4 regions of the Sutcliffiella cohnii genome follow, and region 3 is predicted to be linked to each of the others. Evidence: riboswitches for the same ligand, from Rfam matches in the RefSeq annotation. Region 3 holds a riboswitch; each other region holds the start of a gene.

Region 1 (7,751 bases), 220 kb from region 3:
AGAAGTAGTTTTCGTGTCCGTAATGGCTCGTGATTGTAACGGTTACCTTGCTCATAAGGGCTAACATGCATGTTGTGCAAGAACACTTCACCGTTTTGAACACGTGCAAAAGAATCTTTTAAATTCACACGGCCAGCACGAATTGATTTAATTTCTGTACCTTGCAATACCATTCCTGTTTCATATGTCTCTTCAATGAAATAATCATGATATGCTTTTTTGTTTTGGCTTAACGTCTTTCCATGTCCTTTTGGCATCGCGTTTCCCCTTCCTTTTGTAATGAACATTTTACCAAAAATGAGGGGTGGATACAAGGAGTAAGGTAGTTTTGTAGTTATTGTATAGCGGGTGGTGCGTTTTTTATATGAAAGGGGTGTTTTAATTAATACTGTAGGCATTTTATTTAGTGTTGGGCTCTGGTTTAGTTATCATCTGTTGTTTTATTTATCATGGAGCTGAGTTTATTTATCACCGGGCTCGGTTTATTTATCACCAACGCTGATTTATTTATCACCTAACCCGTTTTATTTATCACCAACGCTAATTTATTTATCACTGAACACAGCTTATTTATCACCCACGCTAATTTATTTATCACCCACGCCGGTTTATTTATCACCGCGCCCCAGTTATTTATCACCACGCACCGTTATTACCCCCTAAAATCGATAAAAGCCCACCATTAACGGCGGGCTGCAATATTCCATTATCGCTTCTTTTTCTTTTTACGTTTTGCTTTTGGGGCATTTTCGTAATGTTTTTTCTCAGTTTTCTTCTTTTTATTCGGTGATTGGGTAGACCATCCTATTTCAAAGGTGTAGTCATCAACGTCTTTATCACGTTTTCGTTTTTGGCTACGTCCTTTCGGTGGTTTACCTGCATCACTTTTTATAACGCGAGGTGCGTCTTTACTTAATGTTCGGCGAGTTCCTTTCATGCCAACTACTTCAAAATCAATGGAGCGTTCATCTTTATCGACATTAACGACGCGAATCGTAATCTCATCACCGATTCGATATACTTTCCCTGTACGCTCCCCGATCATTGCATAATGACGTTCGTCGTACGAATAGTAATCGTCTGTTAAGTAGCTTACGTGAACGAGCCCTTCAATTGTATTTGGCAGTTCCACGAACATACCGAAGTTTGTAACAGAGCTAATAATACCGTCGTATTCTTCGCCGATCTTATCTAACATATACTCCGCTTTCTTCAGCTCATCTGTTTCTCTTTCCGCATCTACTGCTCGACGTTCGCGGTTAGACGTATGCTCGGCAATTTCCGGTAACTTTTCTTTCCACTTCGCTTGCGTATCTTCGTCTATTTTTCCTTCAATTAAATAAGTGCGGATTAAACGATGCACGATTAAATCTGGATAACGACGAATTGGTGAAGTGAAATGAGTGTAATACTCTGTTGATAGCCCAAAGTGGCCTAAGCTTTCTTCGTCATATTTCGCTTGCTTCATGGAACGAAGCATGACAGTTGAAACAACCATTTCTTCTGGCTTTCCTTGAACCGCTTCGATAATTTCTTGAAGTGCTCGTGGATGTACAGAGTTACCTTTTCCTTTTACGACATATCCAAAATTCGTAATAAACTCGAAGAAACGTTGTAGCTTTTCTTCTTTCGGATCTTCATGGACACGGTAAATGAATGGGACGTTTAACCAATGGAAATGCTCAGCAATCGTTTCGTTCGCTGCTAGCATGAACTCCTCAATTAAACGCTCCGCAACTGAACGCTCACGGAGCACGACATCAGTTGGGTTTCCTTCCTTATCGACTAGAACTTTCGCTTCTTTAAAGTCAAAATCGATTGCACCACGTGTCATCCGTTTAGTACGAAGAATTTCAGCTAGTCTTTCCATTTCTTCAAACATCGGCACTAAACTTTCGTAACGAGAACGTGTTTCTTCGTCTTTATCAACGAGAATTTTGTTCACATCTGTATACGTCATTCGTTCCGTTGTTTTTATCACACTTTGGAAAATTTCATGCTTAACTACTTCACCTGAAGGGTTTATTTCCATTTCACATGATAACGTTAAGCGATTTACTTTTGGATTTAAAGAACAAATACCATTGGATAAGCGATGCGGTATCATCGGAATAACTCGGTCTACTAAATAAACACTTGTACCACGGTCTAACGCTTCTTTATCAATAGGGGAATCTTCTGTTACGTAATAAGAAACATCGGCAATGTGTACACCTAATTTATAATTTCCGTTATCTAATTGCATTACCGTTACAGCATCATCTAAATCTTTCGCATCAGCACCGTCAATCGTAACGATCACTTCGTCACGAAGATCGCGGCGGCCTTTCATATCTTCTTCGCTAATTTCGTCTGGTACAGCAATCGCTTGGTCCAGCGCTTCTTTCGGAAAATCACCAGGTAATCCGTGCTTATGAATAACGGAGAGAATATCAACACCAGGATCATTTTTATGCCCAAGTATTTCAACTACTTCTCCTTCCGCACTTAAACGTCCTTCTGGATACGTTGTAATTTTCACGACAACTTTATGACCTTCTACCGCTCCACCTGTTGCTTCCTTCGGTATAAAAATATCACTCGTTACCTTTTTATCATCAGGAATAACGAAACCGAAATTTTTGCTTTCTGTATATGTACCGACTATTTGCTTCACACTACGTTCTACAATCCGAATAACGGTTCCTTCTTGTCGAGAACCACCTTCTGCACGCTTGTTCACTCGTACGAGAACGATATCTCCGTGCATCGCATTATTTAGCTCTGTCGGTGGAATAAACACATCCTCTAAATCAGCTTCTTCCGGTACAACGAAAGCGAACCCTTTTGAATGGCCAACTACTTTACCACGAACAAGGTTCATTTTTTCTGGTAACCCGTAACGATTACTTCTCGTACGAACAACTAACCCCTGTTCTTCCATTTGCACTAACGCTTTGACAAACGTTTTAAATTCCTCTGAATCTTCTATTCCGAATGCACTTTCTAACTCACCCGTAGTTAACGGCTTATAGGCCTCTTCTTTCATATAGGAAAGAAGCCGCTCTATATGTTCTTGAATCATTTCTTCCATTTCCCATCCCTCCTTTTAATTGTCTAATACACCTTACCAATCTAATGACTCTAAAAATTCATAAACATCTTCATGTAGTTGTTCACGCTCTTTATCTAGCGTAATGACATGACCTGATTCTTCATACCATTTTATTTTCTTATTGTCTGCCTCCACTGCATTGTAAATAATGTTCGCACTGTCTGTATTAATCATTTTATCGTGGCGTGCTTGAACTACAAATGTTGGCGAGTAAATCATATCGACATTGTCACGAACGTCAGCGATTAATGCTTGTAGCTCTTTTAACGTATTCATCGGAGCAAAAGCCTTCATTTCTTGTTCAATCTGTTCTGGTGTTTTTCCTTCTCTTCGCTTCCATTCACGAGCATACGCTAAAACACCTTCATACATTACTTCTTCACTTTTTATATACATTGGTGCGCACATTGGGACAATACCCTTAATAGGTACAGTGTAACCTAATTTAAGAGAAAATACGCCTCCAAGAGACAAACCAACAGCTGCAATTTGCTCATGACCCTTATCTTTTAAAAACTGATAAGCTTCCATTACATCTTGCCACCAATCTTCCGGGCCTGTATGAACAAGTTCTTCTGGCGGAACACCATGTCCTTTATATTGTGGTGCATGACATGTATAACCTCTTGTTTCTAAAAATCGGCCTAACATGCGAACATCGGCTGAATTTCCTGTAAATCCGTGTAATAGTAAAACCGCTCGTTCCCCGCCTTCAAACGTGAACGGTTCTGGTAACTTCACTTTCATTGGGACATCCCTCACTCTTTATTATTATGTATAGTATGCTCAACCATTTATAAGTAAAAATTTATCCTATCCAAAAAGAATATATTACCATAAAACGTTTTGTTACGCATGAAATATGGTGCTAAACGAATTACTAGTAAAAAAGTAACAGCTTCGCAATCCTATTTATTTTTATGTGGGTAACAATTTGCCTAACTTTAAGTTTCAGACTATTTCGACAAAAGTGGATAAAATTATTTTTCTCCTTTTTAGTAAAAAATTAACATTTAATTCCTCTAATCGTTATCATATCAAGCTTTAGAGAGATTTATCACTTTTTTACTACTTCGACATGTATCTTCAACATCTTTAATATGGTTGTTTTATAATAACTTTGGACATATAGAAAAAGTAGTGCGACTATTGATTCAGTCAAAGGCAAACTTATTGAAAAATAAGGACGCAAAGTCAACAGGTCTACGGGAGATAAACAAAGAAAGAGAAAAAAATCTGCTATGATGGCTGGACTGCCTGGGATACTGATTGTATTTTAGGAGGGAAAAAGTATGGGGAATGGGGTACTAGAAATGACTGAGAATCTAGATAAAGAGTGGATTGAACTAATATCATCTGCGTTAGAATTCGGCATTAGCGTGGAAGAAATTAGAGAGTTTTTACATAACTATCCGAACACCTCTCTTTAGTTCGTATAGTTTTATTTTTGTTTGAAATATCAAACAACACCTTCGATATATGATATAATAGAAAAAGTTAGAGATAGAGAAAGAAGGTGACTACTGTGATCGGCGAGCGCATCAAAAAAATTCGTGAAGAAAAGAAATTATCCATGTCAGAACTAGCAGAGCGTGCAGGGGTTGCTAAATCTTATTTAAGTTCCATCGAACGTAACTTACAATCGAACCCATCTGTACAGTTTTTAGAAAAGGTTTCAGCAGTTTTAGGCGTATCCGTCAACAGCCTTCTACATGAAGAAGTAGACGAAGGAGCCATCGATTCAGAGTGGGCTAACCTAGTAAAAGAAGCTATGAATTCAGGTGTATCAAAAGATGAATTCAAAGAATGGCTAGAATTTAATAAATGGAAAGCAAGCCAAAAATAAAAGCGTCGATAGCAAAATGCATCGGCGCTTTATTATATGACTCGGTCGATTTTATAGCTCTTTACATAAAGAGTAAGCTGTTTCTTTCTTTCGTATTTAGTTGGTTGATGACATAATGCTACGTATTCCTTTTGAGAAGTTAAGTCTGTTGAACAAGTTGGACAGATCCATCGGGAGAATTCTGAGCTGGAGTAGGATGGTTTCGTGCAGGTTGGGCAGGTTTTGGTGTACACCTTAATTTCTCTCCTTTAAAAGAAATAACTTTAAAAATTTATTTATATTGCATTTTTCGTTTTTTTCTATTACTTATTATTAATATAAATGTACCTATAGTTAAAATAATGACACCAATTAAAATAATATCTAAAATGTTTGTAGCTGTTTTAGGTAACTTTACACCATCCACAGGGCTAACTCCTCCAAGTGTACCTTCTGCATAAAACTTAAATTCTACTATAGATGCTAAACCTTGATACTCATTTCCCTTTTCATATGGAAACTCCACTTTAAATAACAATTCATCCTTTCCACCTGATACAATTTCTCTTGGATTTAACGCTTTAAAATCTTCAAGACTACCATTAAAAATCTGTCCACTTTTATCTGAAATAGATAAAATAAGAGCATTATAAAATTTTTCAGAACCTGAAACTAAACTTGCGGACGAAAGATATTTAAAATCTTTCGTACCGCTATTTGTTACTACTAAACTTCTTTCTGCCCAATCTCCTGGTTTCATGTTATCTAATTCAAAAAGTATTTTTTCGGGTGAAGTCCTTATATCTATTTCATTTTCATTAGAGTCAGCAAGAACAGAAGAAGTAGCCGATTGTATTATTAGTATTAGTAAAGCACTATACATGATAAGTTTTACTATAGCATTCATACCGTTTCTCCCTTCCCTTAAGGGCTTAACTAAACTTTTGGCGGTGTATCCTCAATTGGAACAGTTAGTTGTTTACTATTTTTCTCGATCTCATTTATTGCACTCTTAATTGTTAAACCAGCATAAAGTACGAGTAATATACCTGGAAGGACCATTAAAAGTAAGCTTCCATTTTTAGAATTCGCAAAGTTGATAAAATAACCAGCATATGGGATAGTGAAGCCGGTATACTGTGCAACTACATTTTCAGACAAAACAGGCGCGGAATCTTCTGCATTATTACTATCGCCTTTAGTTCGATACATTACATGTTCTCCACTAGTAACAACTTCTGTAATTCTATGAGTAATTAATTTCTCTGTATCTGCTTTAAATGTAATAATATCCCCTTTTTCAAAGCCTTTCATATCTACATCAGGCTTTACCGCAATAACGGATCCTGTTTTTATTTCTGGCTCCATTGAACCAGATAAAACAGTTTTTAATTGATAGCCTAAAACTTGTGGTTCTCCTCCAGCAGCTTTGGAGGATATTACGAGAACAGCCATTAAAATTAAAGTTGCAAATAAAGTAAATGTCACTAAACTACTAAACCATTTTTTTATATTTTTTAGACTAAATAGGCTTTTAAGCTTATCCTTCACTTGATTCATCTCCTTCATGTTCCTTTTCTTCATCTATACTCTGATTCTTAGGTTGATCTGAAGATATCTCTTCTTCAGTTTTTTCATCGTCACTTTCTTCTGGAGGTATTTCTTCACTTTTTTCTTCTTTTTCTGGCTCTGGTTCTAATTCTTCATCCATTTTTTCTTCTTTATTTTCTTCCTCTTCATTTTTTATGTCTTCATTCGGTTGTTCTTCTACTATTTCTTCCTTTTCCTCTAATGACTTATCTATTTCATTCTCTTCTTCTTCAGCTGCTCCCTTAATATCTTTCTGTTTTTTACACTGGACTTTCACTTTTTCACTCCACACTTCTTTTCTATTAATATAGTCCTTTTCAAATCCAGGTCTTTGTAGAGCTTTGAAAACGTACCATCCTTCACTTTCAGCTTGATAAGTTAAGAGGACAGTCCCCCCTTTAGGGATCGGTTCAATCCAACCTGAAAAAATTCTATCACCATGTTTTAGTGGATTCCCATTTTCATATAATTCAGTGTAATAAATCTCATACTCTGTCGCTTTAGACATATCTAATCCATCATTTTTAACTACCACACCGATTTCTTCAGGAGGACAACTATGTACAACTTGAGTACCTCTATTAGGAAAAATAAGATCACTTCCGTCGTACCAATCTGAAGCAGTAGTGATCCTAGTGTTTGTTTGTGAAGTGTCACTGTAATAGGCTAGTGTTCCATTTGTTAAATATGATAGTGAAATAATTGATACATAATAAATAGCAGCTAATTGTAAAATGATTAGAAACCCTTTGTTCTTTTTACCAAACTTCCTTAATCTAGAGCTCCTCATTTCAATGTTAGAACCTCCTTTAATGCTTTTACTTTCTATCATGAATATACAATTAGATTTATATATTTATGATAAAAAATAAATGGTGAAAGGTGAGCTAACCCCACCCTTCCCCAATCTATCTAGTTTCTTATTTTATAGTTCCAGCTGTTTGGTGAGCTTCGAAGTTCCAGAAGAGAGTCAACTCAGCATCTTGGAATGTATTTTGATCTTCAGTATTATCTACAAATTCAAACACAACAATTAAGTCATCTGAATCCCCAGCTGCAAGGCCGCCCCTTTCTCCATTTACTTCACCTAGCCACGGTAAATTTACGTATAGATCATTTGCTACTGCATCAGGAAGACCATCTGCAGCTTTTAGTTCTGCTAAAGTAGTAGTAGTTATAACATTGTTTGGCCCTACAACGATATTACCTAGACCATTCTTATCTACGTTTGTCATGAAATGT
Region 2 (7,751 bases), 310 kb from region 3:
TGGCATACGCTTGAAATTGAACAACCCCAAGCAACGATTGATATTCAACAGCCTCATGCGGAAGTATCAATGCAAACGATACCGAGTAAATTGACAATTGACCAAACACAAGCATGGGAGGACATGGGATTAAAACATATATTTCGTTCCATTGAGGAAGAAGCAAAAAAAGGACATCAGCATGTTCAAGAAGGAATGGCCCGTAGAGCAAGCGATGGCGACGAGTTAATGAAGATCGAGAATAAATATAATGCATTAACCGAAATTAGTAAAAGGAATGGAACGAGGAAAATGCATGAATTCAACATTGGCTTTATTCCATCGCCTTTTAGTGTCAAAATAGATTATCAACCAAGCGAGTTAAATGTTGATGTGAAAGTGAATAAAGCGATCATTAATAGTCACGCTAATAAAGTGAATTTAACGTATCAACCAGGAAGTTTAGATTTTGAGATTAAGCAATATAATTCAATTGATATAGATTTTAAAATATAAGGATGGAGTACATATGAAAATTAATACATGTTATCACGGAGATATTACGATTCAGGAGTCCGACATTATTACCTTTAAAAACGGTTTACCTGGGTTTGAGAATGAAAAAAAGTTCGTACTACTCTCACTAACAGAGGAAAATGTTTATTTCTCGTTGCAAAGTGTAAATACAACAGACTTAGCTTTTATCGTTACAAATCCATTTCTTTTCTATAATGACTATGAGTTTGAGTTAGAAGAATCTACTCAGCAAGCTCTAGCAATTTCAGCTAGCCAATCTGTTGAAATTTATGTTGTTCTAACCATTGCAGATCCATTCGAAAAGTCGACAGCTAACTTACAAGGCCCTATCGTAATTAATAAGGAAAATCAACTGGCGAAACAAATTGTTGTAAACGGTACGAAATACAATACGAAACACATCCTCCCTATTAGTGAAAAGGAGGAAAAATAATGCTTATTCTGACTCGAAAGCTAAATGAGACAATTGTTATCGATGAAAACATCGAAATTACCATTCAAAGTATAGATGGTGAACAAGTAAAAATAGGTGTAAAAGCACCGAAAGAAATCGAAATTTATCGAAAAGAAGTACTAGAAGCAATCCAAAACGAAAACAAAAATGCAATTTCTAGGAAAATAGATATAAAAAAATTAAAATAAGTGTAAAGTTTTATAAAAACGTGTCGATATAAAGAATGTAAAACAAAAGTTCAAAGTCGGCCGACAAAAAACTTTTGAAAAATACCCCACATGGATGTGGATGGACAATTCAAGGAGGAAATCAAAATGATTATCAATAACAACTTAAACGCAATGAACGCTCATCGTCAAATGGGAATGAACGTAAACGCTAATGGTAAAGCAATGGAGAAGTTATCTTCCGGTCTACGGATTAACCGTGCTGGTGATGATGCGGCTGGTCTTGCTATCTCTGAAAAAATGCGTGCGCAAGTTAGAGGATTAGACCAAGCTAGTCGAAATGCTCAAGATGGTATTTCTTTAATCCAAACAGCAGAAGGTGCCTTAAATGAAACTCACGCAATTCTTCAGCGTATGCGTGAATTGTCGGTTCAATCAGCCAATGATACTAATACTGACGATGACCGTGCTGAACTTCAAAAAGAAGTGGCACAATTAATTGAGGAAATTGACCGTATCGCTACTGACACAACATTCAACTCACAAGTATTATTTGACGGTAACTTTGATGCTCAAATTCATATTGGTGCAGATGCAGGGCAAGCGTTAAATGTTACAATTAGAGATATGGGAGCTACTACTGTTCTTGCAGTAAATGCTGTTGATATCGCAACTCAAACTGGAGCGGATGGAGCTATAACGACTATCGATGATGCAATTAAAGAATTATCTTCTGAGCGTTCTCAACTTGGTGCATGGCAAAATCGTTTAGAACATACTACTAAAAATCTTGAAAATGCTTCTGAAAACTTACAAGCTGCAGAATCTCGTATTCGTGACACTGACATGGCTAAGGAAATGATGGAGTTCACTCGCTCTAACATCCTAAACCAAGCTTCTCAAGCTATGCTTGCTCAAGCTAACCAACAGCCACAAGCTGTATTACAATTACTTCGTTAATTTTAACAAAAAGAGAGACCTTTATTAATAAGGTCTCTTTTCATATGAGCTTTTCTGAAACACTTTCATCACATGAGTTTGAAAATTAATACCTAAGATTAGTGGTGTTTTGATAAGTTTCAATATATTACCATAAAAATTAAATCTATTTACTCTTTTAAACCAATTTTTTTAAATAAAACATAGGATAAATTACTCATTCATTTAATTTATTGAATCTATTATCCTATTATTATAGTAATAAATACCAAGTGAAAAAGGCAAATCATAGGAAACTATGAGACGCAAAGCCAAGGACCTGTTCTGCGTGATAGATAAAACGTGGATGGTAGCCGGTTGCCACAAGGAATCATAGTTCCTAACCTATGAACCTTGTAGAAGGTTCTTTTTTATTTGGTCAAAAATAATGAAAGGTAGGACAAAAGGATGAAAAAATCGTTTTTTAGGAAGTTTACGTTATTAGCATTATTACTTATTATTGCTCAGACGTTACTTCCAGTAGCTAATGCGTTTGCCAATTCCGATAACAATATGTTACCTCCAAGTAATATAACAGCGGAATATATAACGCCAGATGATGTTAAGTTAGTATGGAATTCTGTTCACGGAGCAACAGGCTATCATGTTTATGAAATTACAGAAGGGCAGTTAATTTTACTTGGGGAAACAACAGCTGCTAATTTCACTTTGAATGATTTAGAGGAAGGTTCCTACAGGTATGTTGTTTCTACACTAAATGGCGACTGGGAATCTGGACCGAGTGCCCCGATTAATGTTGATATTACGTATCCTACTATGGAATCACCATCGACGGTAACATATAAGATAGAAAATGGTAACGATATTGTACTTAACTGGGAAGCTTCTCCATATGCAGAAACGTATCATGTTTTTGAAATATCCTCAGAAGGTGATGCTTCATTAATAGAAACTGAAGCTGGAACTACATACAAAGTTAATAATGCCCCTGAAGGACTGTATACATATGCTGTTTCTGCTTCGCATTCTTTATACGGTGAATCATCGTTATCCCATATAGTCGAAGTGGAAGTTGCTTATCCGACAATGGCAGCTCCACAAAATTTTACGTATTCTTTAGTTAACGGAAGCGATGTGTCACTTAAATGGGATGCTGTTTCTTTCGCGAAAAATTATCATGTTTATGAAATATTAGATGGCGAAAGGGTTTTAAAAAGGACTATTTCAGATAATAAAGTGACATTTTCAAACCAACCTCCGGGTGAATATGTATACGAAGTTCGTTCTAACAATGATCGCTTTGGAGAGTCCGAAGAAGGAAGTTTACTAAATGTTAATGTAAGTGAAATCACGATGACAGCACCAGCTAATTTCACCTACAAAATCCAGAACGATAACGATATTGTTTTATCATGGGGGACTGTCCCTTACGCAACAAGCTACAAAATATATCAAGTTAACGATGAAGGGAAAAGTTTAGTTAGTACCGTAACTAGTACAAGCGTTACTTATCCTGTTATGCCAGCAGGTAATTATGTATATGAGGTACATTCCTTTAGTGACCGCTTTGGTGAATCGGTGGACGGTAGTGTTGTTACTTTCTCAGTAGAAAAAGTAGATATGGAAGCGCCGAATAGCTTTAGTTATAAAATAAATAATGGTAATGATATCGCTTTAAGCTGGGATACTACATCTAATACAAATAACTATAAGATATACCAAATTGTAGATGGAGAAAAGGTGTTAGTAAGCACAAGAACCAACACTAGTGTAACCTTTACAAATATGCCAGAAGGAAATTACGAATATGTAGTACATTCCTTTTCTACTAGGTTTGGAGAGTCCGAAGAAGGAAGTCAATTATCTTTCACTTTAGAACACCCGGTTGTTAAACCACCGGAAAATTTAATTCAATCTATAAATAATCCAACTAGCTTTACGTTAAATTGGGATGTAGCTCCTTACGCGAATAATTATAGAGTCTATCAAGTAGTAGATGGAAACAAAGTATTAAGAAGTACAGTGTCAGGAAGAAGTGTTACCTATTCAAATATCGCACCGGGTGACTATACGTATGTCGTTCATGCCTTTTCTAGCCGCTTTGGAGAATCTCCAGAAGGTTCAGTGCTAAAGGTAACAATGAATGGGGAAACAATGGCCACTCCTACTAATCTATCGCATACCATTAATAATGGAAACGATATTCGTTTAACTTGGTCAAGTGTCCAATATGCAAATAGGTATAACATTTACGAAATCATTGATGGGGAAAGAGTTTTTAAAAATTCCATCACTGGTACAGCTTTATCCTTTATTAATTTACCAGAAGGAGATTATCATTACGTTGTTCATTCTGCCTCCACATTACTAGGAGAATCACCAGAAGGAGCAGAAGTTAAAATTTCTTTAGTTCATCCGACTATGGAAGCCCCAAATACTGCAATATCAAGAGTGCAAAACGGTAATGATGTAGTATTAAACTGGGAATCAGTGCCTTTTGCGAATAACTATCGTATTTACGAAGTGGTAGGCGAAGAGAAGGAATTAAAAAGGACAGTGACCTCTTTATCTACTATTCTTTCAAACGAAGCGGAAGGGGAGCGTACGTATGTTGTGCATTCTTTTAGCAATCGTTTCGGAGAATCCGCAGAAGGTATTGAAGTTACGCAAGAAGTTGTCTTTCCGCAAATGCAAAAACCAGAAAACGTCACTTACTCTATTAACAACGGAAACGACGTTGTGTTGAGATGGAATGCAGAGGAATATGCAACAAATTATGTAGTATACCAATTTATTGATGGCGAACTAGCATTAGAAAGAACGGTGTCAGGTACTGCGACTACGTTCAGCAATATGCCTGAAGGTGAACATAAATATATCGTTCATTCGAATAGTACTCGCTTTGGTGAGTCGGCTGAGGGAAGTGAAGTATCTTTAACACTTATTCACCCGACAATGCAAGCACCAGAAAATTTAACCTATAGTATCAATAATGGAAATGATATTGTCTTAAGGTGGAATGCCTCTTCGTTTGCGAACAATTATAAAGTGTACCGAGTCGTTAATGAGGAGTTAGTATTAGAAAGAACTGTTTCAGGTACTGTAACGTCGTTTTCGAATATGCCTGAAGGGGAATATGATTATGTGGTTCACTCGAACAGTAACCGCTTTGGTGAGTCGTTTGAAGGAGAAACTATTTCCTTTACTCTTTTTCATCCAATTATGCAGCCACCAGGTAATTTAACGAATAGTATTTCAAACGGTAATGATATTGCACTAAAGTGGAGTGCTTCAACATTTGCTAACAACTATAAAGTATACCGAGTCATCGATGAGGAATTAGTATTAGAAAGAACGGTATCTGGTACTTCCGTTACTTTTACGAATATGCCTGAAGGAAATTACGAGTATGTTGTTCATTCCTTTAGTAATCGCTTTGATGAATCTCCAGAAGGTAGCACACTCGATTTTACGTTAGTATGGCCAACTGTACAGTCACCACAAATCTCGAGCACAGTTGTAAATGCAAATAATGTTACGTTATCATGGCCAGCTTCCACATGGGCAAATGAGTACCGTGTGTATAAAGTGAATAATGAAAGCAGAGAGTTGCTTTATAAAGGTACAGCGAGAAATTATACCGTTCACAATTTGACAGAGGAGACTCATTCCTTTGAGGTTACTTCTTTTAATACAAGGTTTGGGGAATCAAAACCGTCAAATAGAATAACAGAAACGATTATTTATCCAATTATGGAGCCACCGGTAGCAAACTTAGTTTTATTAAGTGAGACGAGTGCTCGAATTTCGTGGGATTTTGTTACATATGCAAATGGCTACAATATTTATGAATTAATAGATGGAGAAGCTGTTTTAATAGCAGAAAGGGTAAACAACCTATCTTACACAGTTAGGGATTTATCTTATCGAAACCATGAATATGTTGTAACGTCTTATAGTAACTCATTTGGTGAATCAGCACGTTCCAATATCGTTTTAGCAAAATTAATCGTTGATACTGAACCACCGGTTACTACCATCAATGCACCGGAAAATTGGACAAATGAATCAGTTACTTTAACTTTATTTGCTACAGATGAAGATACAGGAGTAGCAAACACGTATTATTCAATTAATGATAGTGCCTTTGTGGAAGGAAAGAGTTTTGTAGTAGAGGGCGAAGGGATTCATACTATATCCTTCTACTCTGTTGATAAAGTAGGGAATAAAGAAGAAGTTCAGACGGTGAAAGTGAAGATAGACCAATCATCTCCAGTAACGACATCAAACATAAGTAATGAAAAATGGTTAAATGAAGCTTACAAGGTTGAGTTTACAGCTGAAGACGGTAAGAGTGGTGTTGGTAACACCTATTACTCTATTAACGGATCAGCATTTACAGAAGGAACAAGCTTTACTATCTCCAAAGAAGGTGTCCATGAAGTAAGCTACTACAGTGTTGACAAGGCTGGTAATGTAGAAGAAGTGAAAACAGAGCAAGTGAAGCTTGATTTCACACTGCCAGAAACAACTTCGAACATTGAAGAAGGCTGGCTAAAAGAAGTGTATAGCGTACAATTGACTGCTACTGATGAAAAAAGCGGAGTAGCAACTACGTACTATTCATTAAACGGTTCTGACTTTGTAGAAGGAACATCCTTCACAATCGAAGAAGAAGGCATCCATGAAGTAAGCTATTACAGTGTAGACAACGCTGTCAATGTAGAAGAAGTGAAAACAGAGCAAGTGAAGCTTGATTTCACAGTTCCAGAAACTAGTTCAAATATAGTAGATGCTTGGTTAGCAGAGGCGTTTACACTACAACTAGCTGCAACGGATAATTTAAGTGGTGTAATGAAAACATACGTATCTGTAAATGGATCTAACTATGAAGAAAACACAAACATTACGTTTGAAGAAGAAGGTCTATACGAAGTAAGCTACTATAGCGTCGATCAAGCAGGCAATGTGGAAGCTGAACAAACGGAATACGTAAAAATTGATAAAACAGCTCCTGCTGTTAGCTGGGATTACGAAGATGAGTATGCATTAGGTACAGAATTAACATTAACTTATGATGCCTTTGATGCACTTTCCGGTATTCAATCAGAAACATTGTTATTTAATGGTAAGCAATACAACAATGGCGATGTTGTTGCACTTGACCAACCAGGAAAATATACGTTAAAATTCGAAGTGGTAGACAATGCAGGTAATGTTACAACACTTGAATCAGAATTTGTCGTTTACATTCCACTAGTAGACTTTGAAGTATTACCTAAAGTAATTGCACCAAATACAGGTGTGTTTACAGTAAAAGTTAACTTAGCGGGGAAATTTAATACAAAAGGTATTAATCTTAATACGGTAACAATAAATGGAGTAAACGCTATTAATAAGAGCAATGGAAGCCAAAAGCAAGCCGAAAATGGACAATTCAAATTCAATCGAGACGAATTTGTTTGGAATCAATATGAGCAAGTCCTGGAATTTAGAGGTTATGTTGATGGGCAGCTTGTAGTAGGCTATACAACAGTTAAAGTTCAAAGTAATAGTGGCAATAATAACGGGAAAAATATGAAGTTTTAATTATTACTTAAGAGGGCCAAGTTTTTTGGCTCTCTTTTTTTTGTCTAAAGAATTCACCAAAATAACCGATATAAAAAGAAAAGCTG
Region 3 (7,751 bases):
ATAGTTCAGAGCTCTTGAAGAATGGAGAGAGGTATTACCTCTTTCCGAACGGCCCTGAACATTATTACGTATCTAATTTCCCTAACAAAGGTGCTCACAGAGGTTGTTACCATGCTGAACGGTTTGAAATTGTTGCTAATCAAGAACTACATAAAGAAAAGCTCTATAAAGCACAGCTAGTGTACCGTGAGCAGGGTTACAAAGGAGTAAAGCTAGGAGAATATTTCCTCAGGGTAAAAGGAACACATGCTAATTTTTACAAGGATCCAGAGCTTAGTAGATTAAGAGGTTGTTTCCCATTAGATTGGTTTTCAAACTTTGAAGAAGTTACTCTAAATGATTCTCCTGAAGAAGTTGTAAGCATAGAGGAAGTTGATCTTGAAGAGATATATGTGGAATCAGAGCCAACGGAATATGAACAACTAAGCCTATTTTGAAAGGAAGTGAGTACATGTCTCAGGATAACAACTCACAACTAGAATGGCAGAAGCAAGTGTTACGAGAAGAATTGGTAGAATCGGAGAGTTTCAATGAGCTTAGAAAAAGTATCACTGATAGAGTTAGTCAAACTATGCCAAAACGAAAACGAAGAGGCGCTGCAAGAATGGAAAAGACGTTGGGAAAATGATTTTCCTAAAATGGGGAGGGATGAATCATGAACACGGAAGAAAATTTCATTCTAGAGATAGGTCAACTACAAAAAGGTGACTGGGTAGAACTATCACAGATTAGCCTTGGTTATAATCCAAAGGCTAAAGGGTCAGTAGGATTTGTTTCAGTTGTAAAGGAAGATGAAAATATTGCAAAGGTTGTTTTTCTAAAGCATGGAAATGGATCAAGAATTAGAAGAGTGGAATGGGTTGATATAGAAAACCTCTCCAAAGCAGAACCTTCACTGGAAGAAGTCGATTTACACGTTCTTATCGATATAGCACTTGATATGAACGACCAAGAGTGGTTCATGGAACTAACGGAACGCTTACCAAAGGAGTTGGTTGGCTGGTGAAGATAAAAGCGGAATTAAAAGCAGAACAATATATGGCGTTAGCGGTTGGAGGACTATTACGTGAAGGTATGAGTGTTACTGAAATAACAGCATTTGCTAAAGGATGCGCGGAGAAATTTGAAACTGATAAAAAGGTAGAAAAATTGCTTACTAGTGTTAAAGATAGAGACCCTTCTTACGAAGTTCAGGGCAACTTGATAAAAGCCGATTTTGGTCTAAAGAAATGATTCGAGAGAGTGTGTGCTCTCTCGAAATTAAGAACTAATCTGATCGAGTGTGGATAATAGTTTATCAAAATATGGCTTCACTATAAAACCATTCGCACCAAGACCTTCTGATTCATCAACAAGTGATTCGTAGCTTAGTGAAGAGCAAATAACGACTTTAGAACTTGGATCTTGTTCTTTTATCTTTTTTAGAATTTCTAGTCCACTCATACAAGGTAAAGTAATATCCAATAAAGTTATATCTGGACTAAATTCTTGAAGCTTTTCAATAGCTTCCTGGCCGTTAGAAGCTTCTGCAATTATTTGATAATCACCTTTTTCGACTAGCCTTTTAAGTAATTTGCGCATAAATTTGGAGTCATCAACTATAAGAACTTTTTTCATAAGAACCACCTTTACTAAATTAGGCAAATTAGAAAAGGCAAATATAATTACAGGACATGAATACCTGGCAACCCGGCCGCCATGACAAATAAATGTTTTAGGCCCGTAGCTTTGCGTCTTTTACTTTCGTAAAATTTGCCTCTAATAGTCTATCGACATAAATGTAGAAATTTGTAGAAAAATGTAGAAATAATATCCGTTGCAAGGGATTTAAGAAACCTTTGACCAAAATTGCGACATAAAAAGACCACCGAAAAAGATGGACTCTTATAGAGATTTTGATTTCGTAATTATAAAATCAGTAAATAATTTAACTAGTATTGAAACCAGTAGTAAAGTTAGAAAAGAGTAAAAGTAATTCCAGGTATGGAGTTTGTAGAAGTCAAAATAAACGAATATCGGTATTCCTACAAAAGATAGAATTAAAAAAAATACAGTTGTTGTTATCAAATAAATTTTCCACTTTCCAAATGTCTGATAAAACAAAGTAATTATTACAGGTACAGTCAAAAAATCTACTGCATTCATTGTTTTTAGAGCCGTGATGAATTGGTGTGGATAACTCCACCATCCATAAAAGCTTCCAAGTTCGTTTACTATTCCAACCAAGATAAATGAGAATAGGAAAGCAATGGTGATAATTTGAATTCTTTGCTTATCCATGAAAAGTATTAATAAAACTAAAAATAACAAATTTATTATTACTATAAACCACCACTGCCATGAGAATAAATCGTGGTTTACCCAGTATTCTGTTTCAATTCTATTTGCTTGCTTGTTAAGCTCTTGTAATTGTTCAAACATTTTATAACCTCCTACAATTGAATTATTTCCAATATTGGAATATAAATACATATAATGGAGGAGCAAAAAAAATTAATTAATGCGCAGTTCTAGAAAAAGGTGAAGGAGGAATACTAAGTGATTGGCAAGGTTAAGGTTTGGTATATGACAGAAGAACAACGACTTGAATATATAAAAAAGCATCCAATTAAGCCAACCGAAAGACCAAAGGGGACGTCATACTCTGATTTGAATTCCTACAGTGAAAGAACCAGAATAAGGCATGCTGGGAATCGAAAAAAGAGACGAGCATAAATAAATCCATTACTCACCAAACTGTAAACGAGGTGATAAACATGGATTGGGTTAACAAACTAGAATTAACAGAAATTAAAGTCAAGGTAATCAATATGATACTAAACCAAGAAGATAGGCATTATGAAGAACATCCAGTACAACTTAAAGAGGATTTAATAAAACTGGTAGCAAAGATAGAAGCTCTAGAGCCTACAGTACCAAAATAAAAAAGCCAGGATTTCTCCTGACCCAACCAACTCAATTATAACATTAGGAGGGGTCCTGGTGAACGGAAAATTAACGGCAGAAATAGATCTAACAAATAATAAAAAAATGTATGTGATAAAAGACGGTAGATTAATAGAGCATGACCTTCCTGATTACGGTGAAATATCTGTTGTTGTACTTGGCGGGAAGGTTGATCGTTTAGAAACGACAAACAAGAGAAAGATTTGATTTATTACTAGCTCACTCTTTGCTTCTGATATTTAATTATTAATTTATCAAGTTTTTGACTACATGAAATGGTTCTGTTGTCACCCAAACCGAATTGTGATGCTAAGGTTAACATATTCTTTCTTACGTAATAAATTTTTTTCATTAAATCGTTTAAATTATCGCTATTTTGCATAATAATTATACTCCTTAAAATATACAAAAGTAATGGTGGGAATAGTCCAAAAGAATTATTGCATAACACCTAAGATAAAAGATAGGCATTCGACAAAACTAGTTATTAAAGTACTTTTTATTACAAAATAAGAGTTTTATTGCCTAACGGAATAACCGAGGGCACTAAATGAGCGCAATAGCGTTTGTTTGGTGCTCTTTATTTTATAACTGGAGGTATGGATATGAGATTAGAAAGCATTGAAATTAACCGTAGTACAAATAGATTAGAAATTGATATAATGGAACTAAAAGGAAGTTTCGCCATTGTAATTTGCGATGGCAAGGCGAAGATAACTCATTTACCGGTGCATGGTGAGACAAAGATAATTACTCACCAGGGGAAGGTCAAGAGGGTCAAGTTTGATGAGGGGGAAGAGTTTTGAAAAGTGTTTTTCGAGAGTTTTTTAATAATGAAAAGGTAAATTTCAATAATCTAGATGAATCAGTACTAATTGTTTTCGATACTAACATTTTGTTAAATATTTATAGGTTTTCCGAATCAACACGTAATACATTTCTAGAGGCTTTGGACAAAGTTAAGGAAAATATTTGGATTCCCTATCAGGTTGGTTTAGAATTTCATTTGCACAGGCGCAAGGTAATGGTTGAAATGGATACCATAAAAGACTTAATTATAAACGACGTCAATAATGAAACAGAAACGTTTTTAAAAGCCATAAAGTCTTCATTAGACAAGTACCCGATTAAAAGTACAGATGGGACAGAAGTAAGAAAGAAAATATTGGAGAAATTTAATGAGGAAATAAGAAAAGTCGCAACAAGTTTTAATCAAAACGAAATAATCGAATTGGATAATTTGATAAATAAGAATGATGACAAGATGTTAGAATTGGCAGAGTTGTTTGAAGGGAAAGTTGGAGAACCTTTCTCCCAAGAAAAGATTGATGAGATATGCAAAGAAGGAGAGGTTAGATATGAAGAAGAAATACCTCCTGGATATAAAGATAAAACAAAAAAAGAGATGACCAGGTATAATAACTTAAAGTTTGAAAATAAATACGGCGATTTAATAGCTTGGAAACAAGTTTTAGAGAAGGCAAAAAGCGATAAAAAAAGGTTAGTAATTTTTATTACAGGGGATGTAAAGCCTGATTGGTGGTATGAAATAAAAGGAAAAAAAATTGGTGCTAGAGCAGAACTGAAAAATGAGATGTTAAGAGAAGCAGGTTCTGATTTAATACTGATGAACATCAATAAATTCTTAAAGGAAACTAGTACAAAAATTAATTTAGATTTAGTAGAAACGACGAACTCTGAAGAAAATAATAGAATAAGTTTAAGAAAGAAGTCCGGCTATCGCTTTAAGGACTATAAAAAGATTCAAGAATTATTAAATGCTTTACAAATGAATTCTGAAGATAAATCTTATAACACAAAAGCTCTTGAAGGAATAATAAATGATATAAAATATCAAGTTGATAAAATAGAATATTTTTTATTAAATAATGACGGAAGTTCTATAAATGACTTTGAGGAAATTAAAACATTAGAAGACGAGTTTAAGTACTTAAAAAGTAAATCTATTTATTTATTGGGGCATATAAATAGAAATCAAGTTACGGAAATGAACGAGGAAATTAGAAATAAAATACGTAAATTAGCTCTTGAATACAGCTACTTAGAAAGAAGATTACAAAATTTGTTATCAAGATAAAATGAAATACATCCTACCAGCCAACTGGAGGACACTAGACAAACAGTTTTTTCTGTTTGTTTGGTGTCCTTTTTTGCTTTTAATTTTATCTAAAGGGGATTTGAGGATGAATAAAAGTATAAGGGATCAATTAAAGGATTGGAAGATGCAGCATGGATTTGAAACGAAAATTAAATATAAACAGAAAAATGTAACTACCTCGAAAAAGAAGGAAGAGAAGTTGTCGGACCAGGACTTACGGGAGTTAATGGGTACCAATAGACCAACATATGCTCGAGGTCGCGGTGGAGCTTATAGACAAAAATAAAGGGGGAGAAATACTATGAACAAAAAAGAAATTGAAAACATATTGAAAGATTACCATTGGATGATTAACTCAATAAAGATATTAAATTCATCTTTAATCGATGCTGGTGAAGGATTAACAGCCCAGTATGGCGATGAAGCTGGAATGCCAAAACCCAAAGGAATGACAGGAGATCCGGTCTACCGTGAAGCTATTAGAAGAGAAAAACGTTACCAGGTCATTAGTAAATATAAAGCGAAAATATCAGTTATTCAGGGTAGATTACATTTAATAAAGGATGACAGGGAATTAGAGGTTCTTCACTGGTTGCTTGAGGGGAAGAGTTATCGATGGATTGGAGCTCATATGGGGCTTTCATTTTCACACATAAAAAGACTTAGAGACTCTATAGTTGAACAGTTATGTCAGAATAGTAGTGATGAGTGTAAAAGAATTCGGAGAATATGTTGATTGAATAATTTTGTAAAAGATATCCACTAGCTACCGATAATAATTATGGGAGGGATTAAAGTGGATATTTTATTATTGGTTTTATTATTATTGGTAAGTCTTTATTGTATTAAGTTATATAAAGATAGCTTGAAAACTAGAGAAATTAATAAAGCATTCGAGCAAGTTTCAGCAACTTTAGAGGCTGAAAGTATAGAAAAGAGTAGACTTGCAAACGAGGTTAATAATTTATCGAATAAAAATGAGGAATTCGAACATGTAATATTGCGTCAGCAAGAGGAGTTAGAATCAAGTAAAAATTACCTCAAGTACTTGCACAATAAGTTGCAAAATAGAGGTGAATTTATTACTAGTCAAATAATGTATGAAATAAAAGAATCCTTAATAAGAGAAAATTTAATCAATACTAATGATATATTTATTTTAGAAAATGTATATATATATAATTCGAAAAAAGAGAGAAATAACGTTCGTCAAATCGATCATTTGATCCTTATACCTACAGGTGTGTATGTAATTGAAACTAAATATTGGAGAGGTAAAATAATCCATGGGATATCTAAAGAGAAAAATAAAGAATATCTACCAATACTTGAATCAATGTTCCCTGAATCGAAGAAAGAAGCTGAACAAACAATTGTACTGACTAACGAAGAAAAAAATAAAGTTAGTATATCTTCATACGATAATCCTGCAACTCAGGTTGCTAAAACGGCAATTGATTTAAAGAAAATCATTGACTTAAACTTAAACAAAAAGGTATTAGTTCAAGGAATAGTTTATTTTGGATATCCTACTGATAATGAGAATTATGTATTAAATTATACTAGTAAGTCAGACGGTATTTATCCAAAAATATTTATTTCTAAAGATGACATTGAAGGGTTTTTTATTAATGAATTGTCAAATCGTAAAAAAGTGTTTACTAACGATGAACTTGCAAGAATAAATAATATAATTGAAAATATCAACAGATAACTAAAAAAGAAACTAATGGCACAAATGGCACAAAAGAAACAAAGTTGCAAAAACATAAATCAGCTTGCTAAAATGGGAGGCAGGACGGAGCGGCAATAAAAGTAATTGCTTACCGTCCTGTTTGTTATTTTCCGAAATTAAATAAAAACGGCGATATGCCTTCGGCATTGGTGATAATAAAGTACATCAATCCAGCACCACATGCTAAGGCAAATATTTTAATCAAAATATCTTCTCCAAAGTCAATCAAGGAGTCTAAAAGTCTACTTAACATAAAAATCACCTCCTGTAAATATAATACAATTTATTGGAGGATTATGAAGGGAAATATCTCCTTTTGTCGAATTCTTTCTAAAAAGGAGATGGTAAAATGACTGATCTAAAAGTTGATTTAAAAGGAGCAGTTAATGCTGTTACTACTTTTTTGGAGAATAACAAAAGAGTAATACTGATTAAGGGATATGATAACGAAGCAAAACTGAAGGCAGTTTTAATGGCATTAAATCAACAATTTTCAAAGGGAATAATTAGAACAAGCTCAATGCAAGATATAGCTGATAATATTAATTTAGCCTTAGGTAAGAAGCATTTACCTTCTAATGTAAAATCGACTGAGCTATATAAATTAGGAAACATGAAAATTAACTTTAACAGTTATACCACTCACACCAGAAATAATCCAGCAGGGAACGATAACACTTTTACCATATTTTATCCAATTCAAACCGCCTTGGATAATCCAAAGAGGTATGCGAATTTTTTAAAGGATTTAGGAGAAGTAAGGTCTAAAAAGGTAATATTAATTACAACAAATGAGTGGTCAATTAAAAATTGGGACATAGAGAATTATACAGATGAAGTGTTTTTTTACGATGTTCAAAACGATAACCCGGAACTTCTAAGAAACTTAAGGAGAAACGGGGCAATATAAAAATAATAAATGTCTTCCACAAAGGAAGGCTTTTTTTATAC
Region 4 (7,751 bases), 1.8 Mb from region 3:
GTTCATTATTATTTTTATCTTTACCCTTATCCAACTTTACATTGGAAAACGTAGGGTTACTTACTAGGAGAAGGGGGAGAGAACATGCAAAAAGCAGCTCTATCAAAAGGTTTCATTTATATCATTTTAATCGTAGGCAGTATGTTGATGCTTTTGCCGTTTGTTTGGATGTTAAGTACGTCGCTGAAATCTTCAGGAGAGGTAATGATGATGCCTCCTGTTTGGATTCCATCCGATTGGAGATGGGATAACTATGAAACAGCATGGGGGATGGCCCCGTTTGCTAGATATACGGTAAATAGTATTATCGTTACCGTATTATCGACTATTGGGGAATTGTTGACAACGATACTAGCTGCCTACGCTTTTTCGAGAATTAACTTTTACGGTCGGGACATCGTTTTTGCTGTTCTGTTAGGAACGATGATGGTTCCGGGGGAAGTATTGATTCCGAATTACGTAACATTGTCCGAGCTAGGTTGGATTGACCGTTACCCAGCATTAATCGTACCGTGGCTAGCAAGTATTTTTTCTATCTTTCTATTACGCCAATTTTTCTTAGGAATTCCAAGAGAGCTATCCTATGCCGCCAAAATCGATGGGTGTAGCAATTTTCGTTTTTTATGGACGATTATGGTACCACTTGCAAAGCCTGCGATTGTTACGATTTTATTATTAAAAGCAATCGGTAGCTGGAATGCATTCCTTTGGCCGTTAATTGTGACTCAATCAAAAGAAATGAGAACTTTACCGGTCGGTTTAACTTCGTTTAGTACAGAAGCAGGAACCGTTTATGAGCTACTTATGGCGGCTTCTACAATGATCATACTGCCAATGATTATTTTATATCTCATTTTACAAAAGTACATTATTGAAGGTGTTGCGAAAGCTGGAATTAAAGGATAACAGAAGAGAATGCTTTTAGGGGGTGGTCCTAAAGTAAAAGGTTCACACAATTCGAATTCTATTAACTAGTAAAGAGGAGGAAATACGATGAAAATGAAAAAATTAATAATGACGATGATTGCAATATTATTTATTACAATATTAGCTGCTTGTGGAAATGAGAGTAATACCACAAGTGGCAACGAAAATACGAATAATGATTCTAACAATAATTCAAATACAGAAGAGAAAAAGGAAGCGGAAGCGTCTCCGATTGAAATTGAATTTTGGCATGCAATGAGTGGAGGACATGAAGAAGCTTTAACGAAAATTACGAATGATTTTAATGAATCAAACGAAAAAAATATTACGGTAAAGCTTGTGAATCAAGGAAGCTACAGTGACCTTTCTACGAAAAATATGGCTGCTGCAAGAGCAAATAATTTACCAGTTTTAACTCAAGCTTACGAGGATTGGATTACGGAATATATTCAAAATGATTTAGTTGCTGATTTAACACCATTAATAAATGATCAAGAAGTTGGCATGAGTGAAGCAGAATTAACTGATATTGTAGAAGTTTTCCGTGAAGCGAACGTATGGGATGGCAAGTATTACGGTTTACCTTTTAACAAAAGTACTCGTATTATGTTCTATAACGTAGATTACTTAGAAGAAGCTGGAATTGAACCACCAACAACGTGGGAAGAGCTACGTGACGCGTCTGAGAAATTAACGTTTGACAATGAAGGTCGTAAAGTAATTGGACCTCTGTTTCATTAGAATTTAACCAATGGGTACACCAAGCTGGTGGTGTATACTTTGATGAAGCAACTGGAGAATTTAAAATGAATTCCTCAGAAGGAAAAGAAGCATTAGAATTTGTTAATAATATGATTCTAGACGGTGTCGCTCGTACAGCAGGTGAGGACGGATATATGTCTGGTCCGTTTACTCGTGGAGATGTTGCTTTATATATCGGTTCTTCTGCAGGTATCCCTTATGTGGCAGCTCCAGCTGAAGAAAACGGCATTAATTGGGCAGCAACGCCATTTGCTGGGACAAACGTTTCTATTTTCGCTAGTGCTTCTGATGAAGAAAAGAAAGCAGCATTTGAGTACATGAAATTTTTAATTAATACAGAAAACACAACATATTGGGCAATGCAATCTGGTTACTTACCAGTACGTTACTCGGCTTTAGAAAGTAGTGAATGGAAGCAATATACAGACGAAAATCCGGAATATGGCGTAGGAGAACAGCAATTTGATGCAGGCTTCTTCGACCCACGTATTGTCGGTGCTTATGGATTGAAAAATTCTGTTGCAAAAGAAATCGACAGAGTGTTCCTAGGTGAACTAACAGTGGAAGAAGGATTAGAAGCTGCGGAAAAAGCAGCGGATCGCGAGTTAGGAAACTAATAAAAACATATAATAGAAGGTGTCCCAATGATAAGTGGGACACCCTCTTTTTTCGAATACAATTACATAAAAGAAAAGGATGTCGAAGAATGAGTAAAACGTTGATTCAATTTTTTGGTGGATTAAAAACAATTGGCGGTACCATTATTCAATTACAATACGGGCAATCGCGTGTTATTTTTGACTTTGGATTAACGTTTGACCCGAGGACAGCTATTTTTGACGGACAAGTGAAGGTGCGCAATAGTGCGATAGTTCGAGACTACTTAAAGCTACGTATGATACCGAAAATTGAAGGAATATACAATAAGGAGCACTTAGTAAGTGATAATGTTATTTCAGCGGAAGAATATGAGGGAAAAACAGCTGTTTTAATATCTCATTTGCATTTAGATCATATGGGAGCTATCGGATGTATTGATCCTTCTATTCCAGTTTATATGACGGAACAATCTCGAAATCTATATAATCAGTTACAATTAATCGGGGAAGGTGTACCTGGTGTAAGGTCGTACCAATCTTGTGAGTACGATCAATCTTTTCATATAGGAGAAATAAAAGTAACACCTCTTTCTGTTGATCATGATGTTATCGGGGCGTGCGCATTTCATCTAGAAACTCCTGATGCAAAAATTATTTATACAGGTGATTTTAGATTGCACGGCTCTTCACCAGAGGTGATGGAGGAGTTTTTACAAAAGGCAAAAGAATTAAGGTATGATGCAGTTATTATCGAAGGAACAACATTAAAAAGTGAAGAGGAATTAGCGGAACATCTTTTAGTCAGTAACAATGAATTGCCAGATAAACTCCTTACGGAAACGAAGCTACAAATTAATGTTGCACAAATGTTAAAAGAGTCAGAGGGTATTGGTATTTTTAATATTTACCATCGAAATATGGAACGCATTAACGGTATGTGTAAAGCAGGAGAAGAGGCTAAAAGAAAAGTGGTTTTAGAAATAAAAACAGCGCAACTTGCTCATACTTTTTTACCACAATGTCACTTTTACATATTCGAATCAGAAGAGCTAAAAACTATGATAAGAGAAAACAAGCTGCTCGATTGGCAAAAACTATTGTTGGAAAAATATCCACTCATAAATAAAGAAAAAATTAATGAGAATCCAAGCAGATATTTCGTTCAAAACAGTTATGAGAATATAATAGAATTATTTGATCTACACGTTGAAAATGGAGTATACATCCACTCCAACGGCGTTCCTTTAGGTGATTATGACCCGGCATTCCATAATCTAGAGAAAATATTATCACTACTTTCTTTAGAAAGAGTAGAAGTAAGTTCAGGAGGGCATGCGTTACCTCAGCATTTAAAGTATATTGTTGATGAACTTGACCCAAAAGTACTCATACCCCTTCATAGCTTTTATCCTGAAAGATTGAAACCAAAGAATGGGCAACAGCTCTTACCGGCTTATGGGGAAGTATACGAAATAGGTGATATAGTTAATAAGTAACGGTAAAGATGCTTATTTTAGTTCTAAAGACTTATAAACATATTTGTCAACATGCCGATTATACTTATGTTATACTTAATGGTGCAAAAAAGAAGATACCTACGATAATGGCAAATCCATTGAAAAGTGGAGACGCAAAGCTACGGGCCTAAGGAGATACCTCTAAGGTCGCCGGGTTACCGAACAGGCTGGATATACTTATTTTTGATCTGCTAATCATCAATGTCCACCTTATTTAGGTGGGCATTTTTTTATGATTTTATATCAAGGAGTATCCGTAGTATTTTAATAGAATGGTATCTATCGCTGTTTAATGTTTTAAAGGAAGAAGGTAAAGTAATTGACACAACAAGAGCATTGGAAAACAAAAATTGGTTTTATTTGGGCCGCTGCTGGCTCAGCAATTGGTTTAGGGGCAATTTGGAAGTTCCCTTATGTAGCGGGTACTGGTGGAGGAGGAGCATTTCTACTAGTCTTTTTATTATTTACGTTATTTCTAGGATTGCCACTTTTAGTCGGAGAATTTGTAATTGGTCGTAAAGCTCAAAGTGATGCAGTTTCGACTTATACGAAGCTTGCCCCAAATTCAAAATGGAATGTGATCGGAAAACTAGGTGTGTTCACTAGCTTTTTACTATTGTCCTTTTATAGTGTTGTTGGGGGCTGGATCATTCTATACATAATAGAAGTTTTCGCAGGCGGTTTGAACGGTCTATCTCAAGCTGAATACGGACCACTTTTTGGTCAAGTAATTTCTAAGCCGTTTTGGACTCTATTAGGCCAACTATTATTTATGTTTATTACGATACTTGTTGTATCACAAGGTGTTCAAAAAGGAATTGAAAAGGCTAGTAAAATAATGATGCCAGCCTTACTCGTATTATTTATCGTCATCGTCTTTCGCTCCCTTAGTTTAGATGGAGCGTTGGAAGGTGTGAAATTTTTACTGATTCCTGATTTTTCTAAACTAACGTCAGAAAGTATTTTATTCGCACTTGGCCAGGCGTTTTTTACCCTTTCTTTAGGGGTATCCGTCATGGTGACATATGCTTCTTATTTACCTAAAACACAAAATATTCCGTTTTCAGCATTATCTATCGTTATCATTAATATTGTGATTGCTCTTTTAGCGGGACTAGCTATTTTTCCAGGTGTATTTTCGTTCGGATTGGAACCAGATGCAGGACCGGTTTTAATTTTTGCTGTATTACCGGCGGTGTTTTCACAGTTACCGTTAGGAATGTTTTTCTTTCTTGCCTTTTTAGTTTTATTTTTATTTGCTGCCTTAACATCGGCATTTTCTATGATTGAAATTATTGTGGCTGCTTTTACGAAAAAAGATAATAGCAAAAGGAAAAAAACAACATGGCTTGTTGGAATACTTATTTTTATCGTTGGTATTCCTTCCTGTTTATCGTATGGAGTGATGGCAGATGTAACTATTTTTGATAAAACATTTTTTGATCTGTTCGACTTTACCGTTAGTAACATATTAATGCCGTTAGGAGCGTTACTCCTAGCAATTTTTATTCCATTAAAAGTATCGAAAAGTGAATTGATGGATGAATTGCGAGCAGGATCTAATATAAGAGCTAGTATTTTTAACGTTTGGTATTATTTATTGAAATATTTTACACCTGTTGCCATTATTATTGTGTTCTTAGATGTTATTGGTGTATTAAAGTGGTTCTTTTAAATAAATGGGGGTAAAAAATATGACAACAATGAGTGAACTTCAACAGTTGTTTCCAAGTGTGGACGGAAACGAGAAACAGAGAGAGGAATTAGGAAACTATGTTCAAACGATTCTATCAAAAATAGATGAACTAAAAGATCCTTCTAAGTTAACACTAGGTGAAATGCCGGTTTACAGTGAGGATTATTATAATCGTCTTATGGAACATTCATCGGTACCGAGTGCGGGCTTATCAATGGAAAATACGATTGACGAGCTGTTAGAGCTTGTTAAAGGACATCGTTTTGTAAATAGTAGTTATGTAGCGAATGCTGCACCACTTCCAAACATCGCTAGTATTATTGGAAATTTAGTAATGGTTCTAACGAACGGTAATAGCTTATGGGATGTCGAAGGTCCAGCAGCAGCTAGTGCAGAAGTGAAGATTACGAGTATGTTATCTAAAGTAGTTGGTTACGACTCGAACGAAAGTGCTGGCTATACGACGTGGGGGGGCCAAGGTGCGGTATTCAACTCATTACGACTTGCCATAACTAGGCGCTTTCCACAGTCCAATAAAATAGGGGTACCGAACAATTTATATTGTTTCTGTTCAGAGTTATCTCACTATAGTCTCTATAAGTCTGTCGAGGCAACAGGTATCGGCATTAATAATATGATTCGTGTAAAAGTTAATGATGACCATTCGATGAATTTGGATGACTTGAAGGAGAAAATGGAAGAAATCATTCAATTCGGTGGAATACCTTTATATGTGTTAGCAACGATGGGGACGACAGATACGTTTGGCATTGATAACATCGAAGGGATAAAAGAAATTACGACACAGTTGGAAAAAGAATACGATCTTCAGCCAATTTATATTCATGCGGATACGGCGATGGGGGGAATGTATACGTTCTTCAACCAATATTCATTTGAGTCAAATCCGCTAAATTTACATAGTGATGTTTTACATGTGTTACAAAACTATCATACGAAGTTTAGTAAAGTTTATTTAGCAGACAGCATGGTATTTGATTTTCATAAACTAGGTCAAACTCCTTACATCACGAGTCTTTTCTTAATAAAAGATAAAAATAATTTACAATATGTAGATTTAGATGCATCAGAAACCCCTTACGTTGGCAATCGAGGTTACGGAAGTTATCATACAAGTTATACGCTAGAATGTTCTCGAATGGGTAGTGCTATCTCCATATACGCTTCCTTATTAGCGCTCGGAATGGAAGGGTATCAACGTTTATTAGCTAATTATATTGAAGTAAATTTACGGTTTAGAAAAACTCTTAAATTAGCATTTAACAATGTTGAAATAACAAATGAAGTATCACCAATTACGACATTCCGATTCTATCCTACTAATAGCCGCTGGAAGGAAGAGTTGAACGGTATGTTAACTTTGGAAGAAATTAATGAAATTAATCATTATAATGAAGAGTTTGCTGAACTAATAGGCATAGCTAGGGAGCATGTTTTCTTCGGAAATACGAAAAAGCAACGTCAAGTAGTCGCGGCAAATTCTAATAAAAATGTTTCTATTTATGCTCATAAGTTTTTTAGTATCTCCCCTTATACAACAGTAGAGGAAGTGGAGCGTTATATCGCATTCCTTCAGGAGCATATGAACATACACGAAAAATCGTACGAGTTATTATACGTATAAAAAAGGAGTAAAGCATCTTGACTAAACTTAAAAAACTATCTTTTGCGACAAAGTCTATACTAATTACAACGTTGTTATTATTGCTTGTTGGTACAGTATTAATGGTAAGCAGTATCCAAATTCAACGAAATGTGTTAGTAGCCGAATTAGAGAAGCAAACAGAGGCGCTAGCAACTCGTTGGGCGGATGAAATTGAAACTACTATTGTTCAAGCGGCATCTCAAGCTTCTAGTTATGAAGATCCAGCGCAACAAGAGTTAACTTCATTATTTGATTACATCTCATCAACTAATCCAAATGTTGCACAAGCATATATTTTCAGTACAGAGCTAGTCGATGGTAATTCTTCCAAAATTATTGCAATCCCCTCGCACTTAATAGAGGCGTTAAAAGAATTTAATATAGGGGCTGGCGATATATACGAACATCCAGCAGTTGTCGTTCAATCGATAAAAGAATTAAATGAAACAAATCGTATTACGTTTTCCCCAGTGTACGAGGATGAATTAGGTACTTGGGTTACTGTTCTTTATCCAATAAGTAACCAATCAGGGGATTCGTTTGCTTTTTTCGCCATTGATGTAGATGCGAGTATGGTAAAGGAT

Evidence for each region. A riboswitch is a leader RNA that binds a small molecule or an ion and turns the genes downstream of it on or off. The one in region 3 is predicted to bind cyclic di-GMP.
Region 1: linked by a shared signal. The riboswitch ahead of BC6307_RS19245 (anti-repressor SinI family protein) and the one ahead of BC6307_RS18075 (response regulator) in region 3 are both predicted to bind cyclic di-GMP.
Region 2: linked by a shared signal. The riboswitch ahead of BC6307_RS19755 (OmpL47-type beta-barrel domain-containing protein) and the one ahead of BC6307_RS18075 (response regulator) in region 3 are both predicted to bind cyclic di-GMP.
Region 4: linked by a shared signal. The riboswitch ahead of BC6307_RS02420 (sodium-dependent transporter) and the one ahead of BC6307_RS18075 (response regulator) in region 3 are both predicted to bind cyclic di-GMP.

What each region holds. Positions count from the first base shown of each region.
Region 1 is NZ_CP018866.1:3,806,180-3,813,930, forward strand. Features, by position in the region: gene smpB (SsrA-binding protein SmpB) at 1-257, opposite strand, end outside; gene rnr (ribonuclease R) at 707-3,073, opposite strand; gene BC6307_RS19240 (alpha/beta hydrolase) at 3,107-3,841, opposite strand; cyclic di-GMP riboswitch class I at 4,248-4,355, shown strand; gene BC6307_RS19245 (anti-repressor SinI family protein) at 4,387-4,524, shown strand; gene BC6307_RS19250 (helix-turn-helix domain-containing protein) at 4,620-4,940, shown strand; gene BC6307_RS19255 (LPXTG cell wall anchor domain-containing protein) at 5,212-5,826, opposite strand; gene sipW (signal peptidase I SipW) at 5,856-6,479, opposite strand; gene tapA (amyloid fiber anchoring/assembly protein TapA) at 6,460-7,299, opposite strand; gene BC6307_RS19270 (TasA family protein) at 7,430-7,751, opposite strand, start outside.
Region 2 is NZ_CP018866.1:3,900,324-3,908,074, reverse strand. Features, by position in the region: gene BC6307_RS19775 (DUF6470 family protein) at 1-495, shown strand, start outside; gene fliW (flagellar assembly protein FliW) at 509-949, shown strand; gene csrA (carbon storage regulator CsrA) at 949-1,158, shown strand; gene BC6307_RS19760 (flagellin N-terminal helical domain-containing protein) at 1,285-2,097, shown strand; cyclic di-GMP riboswitch class I at 2,347-2,441, shown strand; gene BC6307_RS19755 (OmpL47-type beta-barrel domain-containing protein) at 2,524-7,665, shown strand.
Region 3 is NZ_CP018866.1:3,586,987-3,594,737, reverse strand. Features, by position in the region: gene BC6307_RS18090 (hypothetical protein) at 1-437, shown strand, start outside; gene BC6307_RS25580 (hypothetical protein) at 531-659, shown strand; gene BC6307_RS18085 (IDEAL domain-containing protein) at 656-1,006, shown strand; gene BC6307_RS18080 (hypothetical protein) at 1,003-1,233, shown strand; gene BC6307_RS18075 (response regulator) at 1,261-1,617, opposite strand; cyclic di-GMP riboswitch class I at 1,681-1,767, opposite strand; gene BC6307_RS18070 (CBO0543 family protein) at 1,885-2,421, opposite strand; gene BC6307_RS24855 (hypothetical protein) at 2,539-2,715, shown strand; gene BC6307_RS24850 (hypothetical protein) at 2,757-2,924, shown strand; gene BC6307_RS18065 (DUF3954 domain-containing protein) at 2,983-3,153, shown strand; gene BC6307_RS25375 (aspartyl-phosphate phosphatase Spo0E family protein) at 3,161-3,298, opposite strand; gene BC6307_RS18055 (XtrA/YqaO family protein) at 3,552-3,752, shown strand; gene BC6307_RS18050 (PIN-like domain-containing protein) at 3,749-5,044, shown strand; gene BC6307_RS18045 (hypothetical protein) at 5,151-5,351, shown strand; gene BC6307_RS18040 (helix-turn-helix transcriptional regulator) at 5,367-5,801, shown strand; gene BC6307_RS18035 (nuclease-related domain-containing protein) at 5,862-6,779, shown strand; gene BC6307_RS24845 (hypothetical protein) at 6,904-7,053, opposite strand; gene BC6307_RS18030 (hypothetical protein) at 7,150-7,710, shown strand.
Region 4 is NZ_CP018866.1:520,836-528,586, forward strand. Features, by position in the region: gene BC6307_RS02395 (carbohydrate ABC transporter permease) at 1-67, shown strand, start outside; gene BC6307_RS02400 (carbohydrate ABC transporter permease) at 85-906, shown strand; gene BC6307_RS25440 (extracellular solute-binding protein) at 994-1,668, shown strand; gene BC6307_RS25445 (extracellular solute-binding protein) at 1,734-2,306, shown strand; gene BC6307_RS02415 (MBL fold metallo-hydrolase) at 2,396-3,784, shown strand; cyclic di-GMP riboswitch class I at 3,884-3,968, shown strand; gene BC6307_RS02420 (sodium-dependent transporter) at 4,125-5,480, shown strand; gene BC6307_RS02425 (pyridoxal phosphate-dependent decarboxylase family protein) at 5,509-7,146, shown strand; gene BC6307_RS02430 (methyl-accepting chemotaxis protein) at 7,164-7,751, shown strand, end outside.